One region of the Sphaerisporangium sp. NPDC049003 genome, then DNA from elsewhere that is predicted to be linked to it. Evidence: riboswitches for the same ligand, from Rfam matches in the RefSeq annotation. Region 1 holds a riboswitch; the other holds the start of a gene.
The links. Region 1 has a riboswitch for cobalamin ahead of ACGFIV_RS07385 (ribonucleoside-diphosphate reductase subunit alpha). Riboswitches for the same ligand answer to the same signal wherever they lie in the genome.

Region 1 (5,839 bases):
ACCGCCACCTGGTAGGCGGACACCCTGCGCTCGAAGAAGTTCGCCAGCTCCTGCACGTCCTGGAGCTCCATGAAGGCGAACGGGTTGGCCGTGCCGTACCGGATGGGCAGCCCGAGCCGCACCAGGCGCCGGTCGGCGACGTACTGGAGGTACTCGCGCATCTGGTCCGCGCTCATGCCGGCGAGGCCCTCGCCGCACAGGTCACGGGCGAACGCCAGCTCGGCGGCGACCGCCTCCTCGATCATCCGGGTCACCTGGGCGCCCAGCTCGTCGTCGAAGAGATCCGGCTCCTCCGCCCGCACGGTGTCCACCACCGAGAAGGCGAACTCCATGTGCATGGACTCGTCGCGGAACACCCAGTTCGTCCCGGTCGCCAGCCCGCCCAGCAGGCCGCGCGAGCGCAGCCAGTACACGTAGGCGAAGGCGCCGTAGAAGAACAGGCCCTCGATGCAGGCGGCGAAGCAGATCAGGTTGAGCAGGAAGGCCCCGCGGTCCTGCCGGGTCGCGAGGCGGCTGAGCCCGTTGATCGAGTCGATCCACCGGAAGCAGAACTCCGCCTTGTCCCTGATCGACGGGATGTGCTCGATCGCCGCGAACGCCTTGGCCCGCTCGTCGTGGTCGGGGAGGTAGGTGTCCAGCAGCGTGAGGTAGAACTGCACGTGCACGGCCTCCTCGAAGAGCTGCCGTGAGAGGTACAGCCGCGCCTCGGGGGCGTTGACGTGCTGGTACAGGTTCAGCACCAGGTTGTTGGCCACGATCGAGTCGCCGGTCGCGAAGAACGCCACCAGGCGGTTGATCAGGTGCCGCTCCCCCGGGCTCATCTTCGCGAGGTCGGCGAGGTCGGACTGGAGGTCCACCTCCTCGACCGTCCAGGTGTTGCGGATCGCGGCCCTGTACCGCTCGTAGAACTCGGGGTACCGCATCGGCCGCAGCGTCAGGTCCATTCCGGGGTCGAGCAGCATCACTGGCAGGCCTCACAGATCTCGGGGTTTTCGAGGGAACACGCGACGGCCGCGAGGTCGGGCACGACCTCGAACGTCTGGACGGAGTCCGCGCCGCGCGCGGACGGCGACGGGGACGCCGACGGGGAGCCTGCCGTGGACTCGGCGGCCACGGTGGTCTGCGCTATGCGCGTCGCCGGACGCGAGCGCAGGTAGTACGTGGTCTTCAGCCCGGACCGCCACGCATAGGCGTACATCGACGACAGCTTGCCGATGGTCGGGGTGGCCATGAAGAGGTTGAGGGACTGCGACTGGTCGATGTACGGCTGCCGCGCGGCGGCCAGGTCGATCAGCGCCTTCTGCGGCAGCTCCCAGGCGGTGCGGTACAGGGCCTTGAGGTCCTCGGGAACCGAGGCGATCTCGCCCACGGACCCGTCGGCGCGCTTGACCGCGTCCCTGACCTGCGGCGTCCACAGCCCGCGCTCCTGCAGATCGCGGACCAGGTAGCGGTTGACCTGCAGGAACTCACCCGAGAGCGTCTCGCGCTTGAAGACGTTGGACACCTGCGGCTCGACGCACTCGTAGCATCCGGCGATCGAGGCGATGGTCGCCGTGGGGGCGACGGCCAGGAGCAGCGAGTTGCGCAGCCCGGTGACCGCGACGCGCTCGCGCAGCTCCGCCCACTCGGCGGGGTGTACCGGGTTCGCCGCCGGGAAGTGGTCGAGGTGCAGGACTCCCCCGGCCGCGCGCGTGTCGGCGTACGACGGATGCGCCCCGTGCGCCTCGGCGAGGCTCGCGGACGCCCAGTAGGCGGCGAGCGCCATCTCCTCGGCGATCCGCGTGGACAGCGCGAGCGCCTCCGGCGAGTCGAAGGGAAGCCGCAGCGAGAAGAAGACGTCGGCGAGGCCCATCACGCCGAGGCCGATCGGCCGCCAGCGCAGGTTGGCGGCCTCCGCCTCGGGTGTGGGGTAGAAGCCCCGGTCGATGGACCGGTCGAGGAAGCGGACGGCCGTCGCCACCGTGGAGCGCAGCCGGGCCCAGTCGACCCCGCCGTCCACCAGGTGCGCGGCGAGGTTGACCGAGCCGAGGTTGCACACGGCCGTCTCGGCGTCGCTGGTCACCTCAAGGATCTCGGTGCACAGGTTGGACAGGTGGATGACGTTCCCGGGCCTGGCCGTCTGGTTGGAGGCCCGGTTGGCGGCGTCCTTGAACGTCATCCAGCCGTTGCCCGTCTGCGCGAGGGTGCGCATCATGCGGCCGTACAGGGTCCTCGCGGGGAGCTGGCGGACGTAGAGCCCGGCCTCCTCCGCCTCGCGGTACCTGGCGTCGAACTCCTCGCCCCACAGGTCGACCAGCTCGGGGACGGCCTTGGGGTCGAACAGCGACCAGACGCCGTCGTCCTCGACGCGGCGCATGAACTCGTCGGGGATCCAGTTCGCCAGGTTGAGGTTGTGGGTGCGGCGGGCGTCCTCGCCGGTGTTGTCGCGCAGCTCCAGGAACTCCTCGACGTCGGCGTGCCACGGTTCGAGGTAGACGCAGGCCGCGCCCTTGCGCCGCCCGCCCTGGTTCACCGCCGCGACGCTGGAGTCGAGCGTGCGCAGCCAGGGCACGATGCCGTTGGAGTGACCGTTGGTCCCCCGGATGAGCGAGCCGCGCGACCGGACGCGGGTCCAGGAGACCCCGATCCCCCCGGCGTACTTCGACAGGCGCGCGATCTGGCCGTACCGCTCGTAGATGGCCTCCAGCTCGTCGCGGGGCGAGTCGAGAAGGAAGCACGACGACAGTTGCGGGCGCCGCGCCCCGGAGTTGAACAATGTCGGCGAACTGGGCAGGTACGACAGCGTGGAGATCAGCCGGTAGAGCTCCGCGGCCTCGGCCACCGTGCCGGCGAGCCCGCAGGCCACGCGCAGGAAGAAGTGCTGAGGCGCCTCCAGCACGCCGCGCGTGACGGGGTGGCGCAGCAGGTAGCGGTCGTAGACGGTGCGCAGCCCGAAGTACTCGAAACGCGCGTCGCCCTCGGGGTCGACCAGCTCGTCCAGCACGTCCGCGTTGGCCCGCACGAACTCGGCCAGCTCATCCTGGATCAGCCCCGCCGCGTGCGTGGCGGCGATCGACTCCGAGAACGTCCGCACGCCGTGCGCCGCCGCCTCGTCCGCGATCTCCTCGGCCAGCAGCCCGGCGGCGATCCGGGAGTTGGCGGGATCGGTGACGACCCGGGCGGCGGCCTCCTCGATGGCAAGGCGCCTGTCCCCGGTCTGGTACGGCAGTGGCAAATCGCGTGTCACGGTCACGTGCTCTCCCTCGTTGCGCTCGAATCCCCGCAAGGAGGGCACGCGTCGGAGCACGACCGGCAGGCGTCGCGCCGAGCGGGCAGGCCGGATACCCCGTCCGCGGCCCTCCCTCGAGGCCTGGACGACATGTCACCGGCAGGTCTTCGGACTCGCGGGCGTCTTCTCACGCCTAGTGGCCGTCGCTTCCCAGGCCTTCCGCTGCCCAGTGCTCATGTGACGGCGGTCGTTCCCGCTCACCGCTGCGGGGCAGCCCCGGAATCGCACCGGGTTCCCTCTTACCTCGCTCCGCAGAGCGAACCAGCAACGATCAGGATCCTACATGTAGTGGGCGCCGCCACAACAACCCCTACAGGTTGTGTCAGGGGCCGTTACTTACTGCCACTCGCACCATGGATTACCTCCTCAACGAACCGTGACACGAAATCGAGGGCGCTCTGGAGGGGGAGAGGGGTTGCGGCCGGAGCGGCGTCGCCGGGCGGCGGGATCATCGCCCTGTGCGTCCCCCGGCAGCCGCGCCATCCCCCGCGACCGGGGGACCCCCGGCACGGTGGTCGTGATCGATGCGAGCCAGTGCCGCGACGCCTGTGGCGAGCGCGCCTCGCAGCGCGGTGCGCTGTCCGGGTTCCAGGCCCCCGAGGTCCTCCTCCAGGTCGTCGAGGAGGTCGGTGAGGATCTCCTCGGCCAGTGGTTCGATCGCGGTGGCGGGTCCGAGCTTGCTCAGCACCGCTGCCGCACGCGCCGGGGTGAGCCGCTCGACCGCCTCGGCGACAAGCCATCCCGGGACACCTGCCGCTCCCTCGACCGGCGGCACATACGGCCGGGCACCCTGATAGCGGGAGTCCTCAGCGAAGCGCGGATGCTTGCGTTTGACCAATGGACGCGGGATGGCCCGCGTGCTCGCCTTCCAGCGCCCGGCCGGTCTGAGCACCAGCCCCTCGGCGAGGTTGTCCGCCAAGGCGGGCAACCCGAGCAGTGCGGGGAGCCGGCTGGAAAAGGCCGGCGGTAGTTCGCCGAGCGTGGACAGCGCCCCTTCGGCGAGGCGCGGCACGCAACGCGCTCCCGCCCGAGCGGCCGCCTGGCGCAGGGTGTCATCGGCGAGCCAGACGACGCCCTCTTCGGTCTCGAAGGCCGCGTCAAACAGGATCCATACCAGATCAGGGCAGTACCACACGCCTGTCTGCACTGGTTGGACGCCGGGCACCGCCGTCACCTCAGGATGCGGATAGTGACCGCCGGCCAACTCCCCATAGAGCACCAGGTTGCCATCGAACCCCTCCAGGCCACGCAGGAACCGGGCCATCTCGGCGGCCGTGACCGCCAGATCCGGCCAGATCCGCGACAGCCCGAAGAAGGAGTCGAGCTCCGCCTCCGACAGCAGGACCCGCCGCTTGGCAGGCCATACCGATGTGCCGTCGCACACCACCGCCAGATGCGCGCCGTGGATCTTCTCGGTGGCCACCCACGGGCCGCCGGTGTGCGGGACAGGGCCCGCACGCCGCGCCATCTTCGGGTAGACCGACCACTCGACGTCCATGACCAACCCTTCCGTATCGAAGACCTCACCGCCCGGCCAGAGTAGAGCCAGACCGATCATCGACGACAAGGGTTTTCGGCTCGACGCACGCGGTCGCGACGCTGCCACGCGGTTGGTGCCGGTGACCGAGACGGCGTCGGCGTCGGCGTCGGCGTCGGCGAACGGCCTCGACACTCTCCCCGGCGGCCGTGGCCGCTCAGGCGCGCAGGCCCAGCTCGCCGAGTGCCCGGCTCAGCCGGGCGGACTCCACGCGCAGCCACTGCCGGAACTCCTCGCCCTCCAGGTACAGCGGGGTCCAGCCGTTCCGCGCGCACAGCGCCCTCCAGCGCGCCGAGTCCGCGATGTCGTGGCACAGGCCGATGAGGGCGGCCCGGTCGTCGTCGGCGAGGTCACCGGCACCGAGCAGGCCGCGCCAGTTGGCGCAGGACAGGTGTACGTCGCACTCCAGCAGCGTCGGGGCGTCCAGACCCTGGATGCGGTCGGGCGAGGAGACCGCCAGCGCGTGCAGCTCTCCGGCCCGTACGCGCTCGCGCACCCCGGCATGGCTGCCGAGCGCCGCCACCACGCCCCCGCCCGAGAGCGCGGTGACCGCTTCGTCGCTGGTCGGGTAGGCCACGTAGTGGAGCAGACGCGCGTCCAGGCCGAGGCTCTGGGCGAGCATGCCGAACAGGACGTGGTCCATCCCGCCCTCGGCCCTGCCCGCCACCGCCAGCCTGGCCGGATCGCGCCGCATCGCGTCGGCGAACGCGCCGAACGACCCGAGGCGCGAGGACACCGGGACCACCAGCACCTCCCACTCGCCGCAGAGCCTGGCCAGCGGCGTGGTCCTGGCGAAGGCGCCCGCGGGCCGGACGGTCCGTACGGTGCCGACCAGTTCGGGCTCGGCCATGAGGATCTGGTCGGCGCGCCGCGCGCGGGCGAACTCCGTCAGCGCGACGTGCGGCGGGCGGTTGACGACCCGCACCTGGCCGGCCAGCGCGGCCCGCTCGGCCGTGCCGGCGAGGGCCCGCGCGACCCGGTCGGCCTCGCCCCCGTACGGCCCGGGGACGACCATCGAGAGCCGCGTCGCGGCG
Region 2 (5,839 bases), on a different contig from region 1:
ATCTTCCTGCTGGACTCCCAGGAGGGGCCGTCGCCGAGGATGCCGGCTCCGAGCAGGCGGTTCAACGGCCGCCAGAACATGCCCTGGCGGGTGTAGTTGGTCCAGTTGCCGCGCAGCACGTGCTGGACGTGGTCCGGGTGGGTCACCAGATACGGCCGGAACAGGCCGAGCTTCAGCCGTACGACCTCTCCGCCGGCCCGCATCCCGATCTCCGCGAGGCCGTTGACGGGATCTCGCGCGATCTTCGGCATCACCCGGGAGAGGGGGCCCCGTCTGGTCCGCCGGGCCTGCCCGGCGCCGATATCGACCGGCATCTCCACGATCTCCAACCTTGAGCCACCCGGAAGCACGCGGCGTGGCGGGACGCCCTTCGTTGGGGGCGCCGATCTGGAAACGCCGCGTGTCACAAGGGCCGCAAACGAGACAAGCGGCTACTGTCATGGCAAATGCCACGTGGTGAATGATCTACCACGATAATCTGACCAGGAGCAAGATTTTCGGTCAGACAAATCACCGGGACCCGGCTCAATGATCAGTTTCGGACACGGGTCCGCGCCGATGACAGGGGGCTGTGCGGCGGCGATGCCGGGCCGGGCCGACGACTTAAGTGGTCTTGGTCGCAAGAGGTTCCGGCCGCCAGGGGGCGACCTACCGCTACCAAGCGCTTGCTTTAGGGGTGGGGTTGGTTCGAAACTGGGGCAATGGCCACCAATGCTCCGGTCCGCGACGTGACCGATCATGAGGTCGAATCCTTCAAGGGGAACGGCTGGGTACGGCTGCCGCGGCTCGTCGATCCCGCCCTGGTGGACGGGCTGCGCGAGCGGGCGCTCGGTCACCTGCGCGCCCGCTCGCGCGAGCGCGCCACCCTGGTCGACCAGGCGTTCGGCCAGTCCAGGGACGTCGCCGAGTCCGACGAGGCCTTCCACGACCTGGCCTTCGACGCCGCGATGGGCCGGTGCGCCACCCGGCTGCTGCACGGCGTCAGGGGCGTGCGCGTCCAGGTGACGAACCTGCTGATCAAGGAACCTGGCGACGGCGGGCACGGCGCGACCGAGTTCCACCAGGACTTCCCCTGGATGCCGATGGACCGCTCGGCGATGCTGACCGTCTGGCTGGCGCTCGCCGACGTCCCCGCCGAGATGGGCAGCCTGCGGTTCTACAACGGCTCCCACCGGCACGGCGTCCTCGGACGGAGCTTCACCCGCGACGGCGACGACCAGCTCACCCAGCACCCGTGGCTCAAAGCGCTGGAGCTGTCGCCTCCCCTGGACCTGCGGGCCGGCGACGCGACCGTCCACCACGTTCAAGTGCGCATCCGACCACCAGGGCATGACGCCGGGCTGCGAGCGGGTCTTCCGGGCCGTCGCGCGGGCGCACCTGGAGACCGGGGCGCCGATCACCACCCACTCCCACAGCGCCTCGCGGGGCGGGCTGGAGCAGCAGCGGCTCCTGGCCTCCGAGGGCGTGGACCTGACGCGGGTCGTCATCGGCCACGCCGGCGACTCCACCGACCCCGCCTATCTCGAAGAGCTGGTCGCCGAGGGCAGCTTCCTCGGCATGGACCGGTTCGGCATCGAGACGATCAGCTCGTTCGAGGACCGGGTCGCCATCGTGGCGGAGATGTGCGCGCGCGGCCACGCCGGCCGCATGGTGCTGTCCCACGACTCCTACTGCTTCAACGACCGGTTCGACCCCCGGGTCGTACGGGAGCGCCACCCGAACTACCACCTGCTGCACATCTCCCGCGACGTCCTTCCCGAGCTGCGCAAGCGCGGCGTGACCGATGACCAGATCCACCAGATGCTCGTCGAGAACCCCCGCAGGATCCTCACCCCGAGGTCGTGATCATGCAGAACACCTCACCGGCCACCGCCACCGACTTCGACGTCACCTCCGACTGGCACGTCGCCGCGCCGTACGACTTCCTGCGCAGGCTCAGGCACGAACGGCCGGTGTTCCACAGCGAGCACCTGGACGCGTACGTCCTGACCCGCCACGAGGACGTGCGCGCGGCGTACGGGGACGCGCGGCGGTTCTCCTCCGAGGGGTCGCTCACGATCTCGCGGAGCCTCGCCGGCGAGACCAGGAAGGTGCTCGGCGACCACGGGTCCTTCCTGTCCAGCTTCGTGGCCAACGTCGACCCGCCCACGCACACGCGGCTGCGCCGTTCGGTGTCCCGGGCCTTCACCCCGCGCGCTGTCACCGCGATGGAGGAGCGGTTCCGGCGGCTCAACGAGGACCTCCTCGACCGGGTGGCGCCGCAGGGCGGGGGCGACTTCGTCGCGGAGCTCGGGCACGTGCCGTCGGCCAAGCTCAGCGCCCGGTTCATCGGCGTGCCCGAGGAGGACGAGGAGTTCGTCAAGGAGCACGTCAAGGACTGGTTCATGCTGTTCCTGTCGCCGCAGCCGCCCGACCGGCAGCTCGTGCTGGCGCGCAGCTTCCTCGAATACCTGGACTACGTCGACAAGCTGGTGGCCTCCCGCGCCGCCGAGCCGCGTGACGACTTCACCTCGCTGATGACCGGGCTCATCGGAACCGAGCTGTCCCACAGGGAGGTCGTCGAGCTGATCTCCACGATCCTGCTGGGCGGCAACGACACCGTGCCCAACCAGCTCGGCAACAGCGTGCTGAGGCTCCTGCGTGAGGACGCCTGGCCCCTGGCCCCCGAGCTGGTCCAGAACGCGGTCGAGGAGTGCATGCGCATCGACGGCTCCAGCCTCGGCTCCTTCCGGTACGCCCTCACCGACATCGAGCTGCACGGCGTGACCATCCCGGAGGGCTCGCTGGTGCCGCTCTCCACCGACTCGGCCGCGCACGACGAGACCGTCTTCCCCGCGCCGGAGGAGTTCGACCTCGGGCGAGGGAACTCCGACGCGCACATGACGTTCGGGTACGGCATCCACTTCTGCGTCGGGGCCGCGCTGGCGCGCCTCCAGCTCCGTACGGCCCTTGAGGTGCTGGGCCGCCGGCTGCCCGGCCTGCGGCTGGTGCCCGGCCAGCCGCTCGCGTACCGCAAGTCCATCGTCGGGCGGGGCCTGCCGTCGCTTCTGGTCGAATGGTGATCACCCCACGCGCTGCGTTCTGAGGCGCAGCTCGCCTGAGCCGCCGGTCTGGAGTGGTGAGGCTTTCCACCCGTCGTATCCCGTTGCGGCATTGGTTGATACCGTTCGTCTGACGCGCAGCGTGCAGCGAAGTCCGGTGTGAGTCCGGCGCTGTCCCGCAACTGTGAGACCCCTCGGGTCGAGCCAGGTCGCCTGCATGCCGCGCCGACGTCGTCAACCCTCGTGGAAAAGGGTGATCCGTCAGCACACGGGTCTCTCGATTTCCCGGCAACAGGAGGAACTCTCGTGAGGCCCGTACGCACGGCCTTGGCGGGCGCGTTGCTGGGTGCGCTGACACTGGCCGCATGCGGCCAGTCCACCGGCACCGAAAGCACCGCCACCGCCACCGCCACCCCCGCTCCCGCCGCCTCGCAGGATGGCGGCTTCCCCGTCACCGTCCAGGCGGGCAACGGCTCCGTCACCATCGGGCACAAGCCCGCCCAGATCATCTCGCTCTCGCCGAGCGCCACGGAGAGCCTGTTCGCGATCGGCGCGGGACCGCAGGTCATCGCCGTCGACGACCAGTCGACCTACCCCGCCGAGGCCCCGAAGTCGGACCTGTCCGGCTTCAAGCCCAACGCCGAGGCGATCATCGCCAAGAAGCCCGACCTGGTCGTGCTCGCCAACGACACGGGCGGCATCGTGGCCGCGCTGACCAAGGTCGGCATCCCGGTCCTGCTCGAACCGGCCGCCACCAAGCTCGACGAGACCTACGACGAGATCGCCGACCTCGGAGCCGCCACCGGCAACAAGGCCAAGGCCGACGAGCTCGCCGCGGGCATGAAGCGGCAGATCGACGAGATCGTCGCCGCGGCGCCCAAGGACAAGAAGCTCACTTACTTCCACGAGCTGGACAACACGCCGTACTCGGTGACGTCCAGCACGTTCATCGGCCAGATCTACGGGCTCTTCGGGCTCGCCAACATCGCGGACACGGCCCCCGAGGCCGCCGGGGGGTACCCCAAGCTCTCCAGCGAGTTCGTCGCCAAGGCCGACCCCGACCTGATCTTCCTGGCCGACACCAAGTGCTGCGGCCAGTCCAGGGAGGCCCTCGCCAAACGGCCGGGGTGGGGAGGCCTGTCGGCGATCGCGAAGGACCGCGTGATCACGCTCGACGACGACATCGCCTCACGCTGGGGCCCGCGCGTGGTCGACTTCGTCAAGATCGTTGACGAGGCGGTCACGAAGGCCGCCGCCTGAGACCCGATGGGACACCTGGAACGACACGCCCCGTGAACCGGCACGACCCTGGAACGACGCGCCCTGAGAAGCGGCGCGGCGCCGGTACGACGCGCCCTGTGAATCGGCGCGACGCCGGTAGGTCGCGCCCCGTGAGGCGGCGCGACGCCGGTACGACGCGCGCGGCGAGGCTGCGGCCGGCGGCGCTGGCCGCGGCCCTCGCCGTGCTCGTGATCTGCGTGATCGCGGGCCTGATGATCGGCGCGGCCGGCGTCTCGCTCAAGGGCATCGTGCTCGAACTGCTCGACCGGGTGCCGTTCGTCTCGGTGGACTCCGGGCTGTCGCCGGTCGAGCGGGGGCTGGTCTTCCAGCTCAGGTTGCCCCGCGTGGTGCTGGCGGCGGTGGTCGGCGGCCTGCTGGCCATCGCGGGCGCCGGGTACCAGGGCGTGTTCCGCAACCCGCTCGCCGATCCCTACCTTCTCGGCGCCGCCGCCGGTGCGGGCTTCACCGCGACCCTGATGATCGTGCTGATCCAGGTCGACGGGCTGGTGCCGCTCGCCGCCTTCGGCGGGGCGATCGGCGGCGTGCTGCTGGCGTACGCGCTCGGCAACACGGCGGGCCGGGGCGGCGGCACGGCCACCCTGGTGCTCGCCGGGGTGGCGGTGGCCTCCTTCCTGTCCGCGTTGCAGGCCTTCGTGCAGCAGCTCCGCGTCGAGCAGTTGCAGCGCATCTACTCGTGGATCCTCGGGGGCATCGGCGGCGACTGGGCGCAGGTGTGGCTCGTCGCCCCCTACGCCCTGGTGTCGACGGTCGTCCTGCTCGCCCACGGCCGGCTGCTGGACGTGCTGTCGGTCGGCGACGACGAGGCGGTCAGCCTCGGGGTCAACGCGGGGCGCGTCCGGCTCGTCGTCCTGTGCGCGGCGTCGCTGGCCACCGCGTCCGCGGTCGCGGTGAGCGGGCTCATCGGGTTCGTCGGCATCGTGGTGCCGCACGTCGTGCGGCGGCTGGCGGGCGGGTCGTACCGGGTGGTCCTCCCGCTGTCGCTTCTGGCGGGGGCGTCGTTCCTGGTGCTGGCCGACCTGGTCGCCCGTACGGTGCTCGCCCCCGCCGAGCTGCCGATCGGCGTGGTCACCGCGTTCATCGGCGCGCCCTTCTTCGTCGGGGTACTGCGCGCGACACGGTCGGTGGACGCGTGAGCGCCATCGAGGTGCGGGACCTCTCGGTCGCGCTGGACGGGCGGCCGGTCCTGTCCGAGATCGGCCTGTCGGTGGGCGGCGGCGAGTGGCTGGCGGTCATCGGGCCGAACGGCGCGGGCAAGTCCACCCTGCTCCGGGCCATGATGGGCCTGCTTGAGGCGCGCGGCGAGGTCCTGGTCGACGGCGTGCCCGCGCGCGACCTCAAGCCGAGGCAGCGGGCCCGGCTGATGGCGTACGCGCCGCAGAGTCCCATGCTTCCGGCGGGGCTGACCGTCTTCGAGTACGCCCTGCTCGGGCGCACGCCGTACATCTCCTACCTCGGCAGGGACACCCACGACGACCGGGACGTCACCCGCTCGGTCC

Region 2: another riboswitch for cobalamin. It lies ahead of ACGFIV_RS04655 (ABC transporter substrate-binding protein); the one in region 1 lies ahead of ACGFIV_RS07385 (ribonucleoside-diphosphate reductase subunit alpha).

Annotation. Positions count from the first base shown of each region.
Region 1 covers NZ_JBICTU010000005.1:182,657-188,495, reverse strand. Annotated here, with positions in the region: gene ACGFIV_RS07390 (ribonucleotide-diphosphate reductase subunit beta) at 1-962, opposite strand, end outside; gene ACGFIV_RS07385 (ribonucleoside-diphosphate reductase subunit alpha) at 962-3,232, opposite strand; cobalamin riboswitch at 3,349-3,549, opposite strand; gene ACGFIV_RS07380 (RNA ligase family protein) at 3,717-4,940, opposite strand; gene ACGFIV_RS07375 (tripartite tricarboxylate transporter substrate-binding protein) at 4,963-5,839, opposite strand, start outside.
Region 2 covers NZ_JBICTU010000003.1:270,877-276,715, forward strand. Annotated here, with positions in the region: gene ACGFIV_RS04635 (cytochrome P450) at 1-314, opposite strand, end outside; partial or broken gene ACGFIV_RS04640 (phytanoyl-CoA dioxygenase family protein) at 702-1,247, shown strand; gene ACGFIV_RS04645 (hypothetical protein) at 1,330-1,845, shown strand; gene ACGFIV_RS04650 (cytochrome P450) at 1,848-3,062, shown strand; adenosylcobalamin (AdoCbl) riboswitch at 3,164-3,303, shown strand; gene ACGFIV_RS04655 (ABC transporter substrate-binding protein) at 3,348-4,301, shown strand; gene ACGFIV_RS04660 (FecCD family ABC transporter permease) at 4,433-5,476, shown strand; gene ACGFIV_RS04665 (ABC transporter ATP-binding protein) at 5,473-5,839, shown strand, end outside.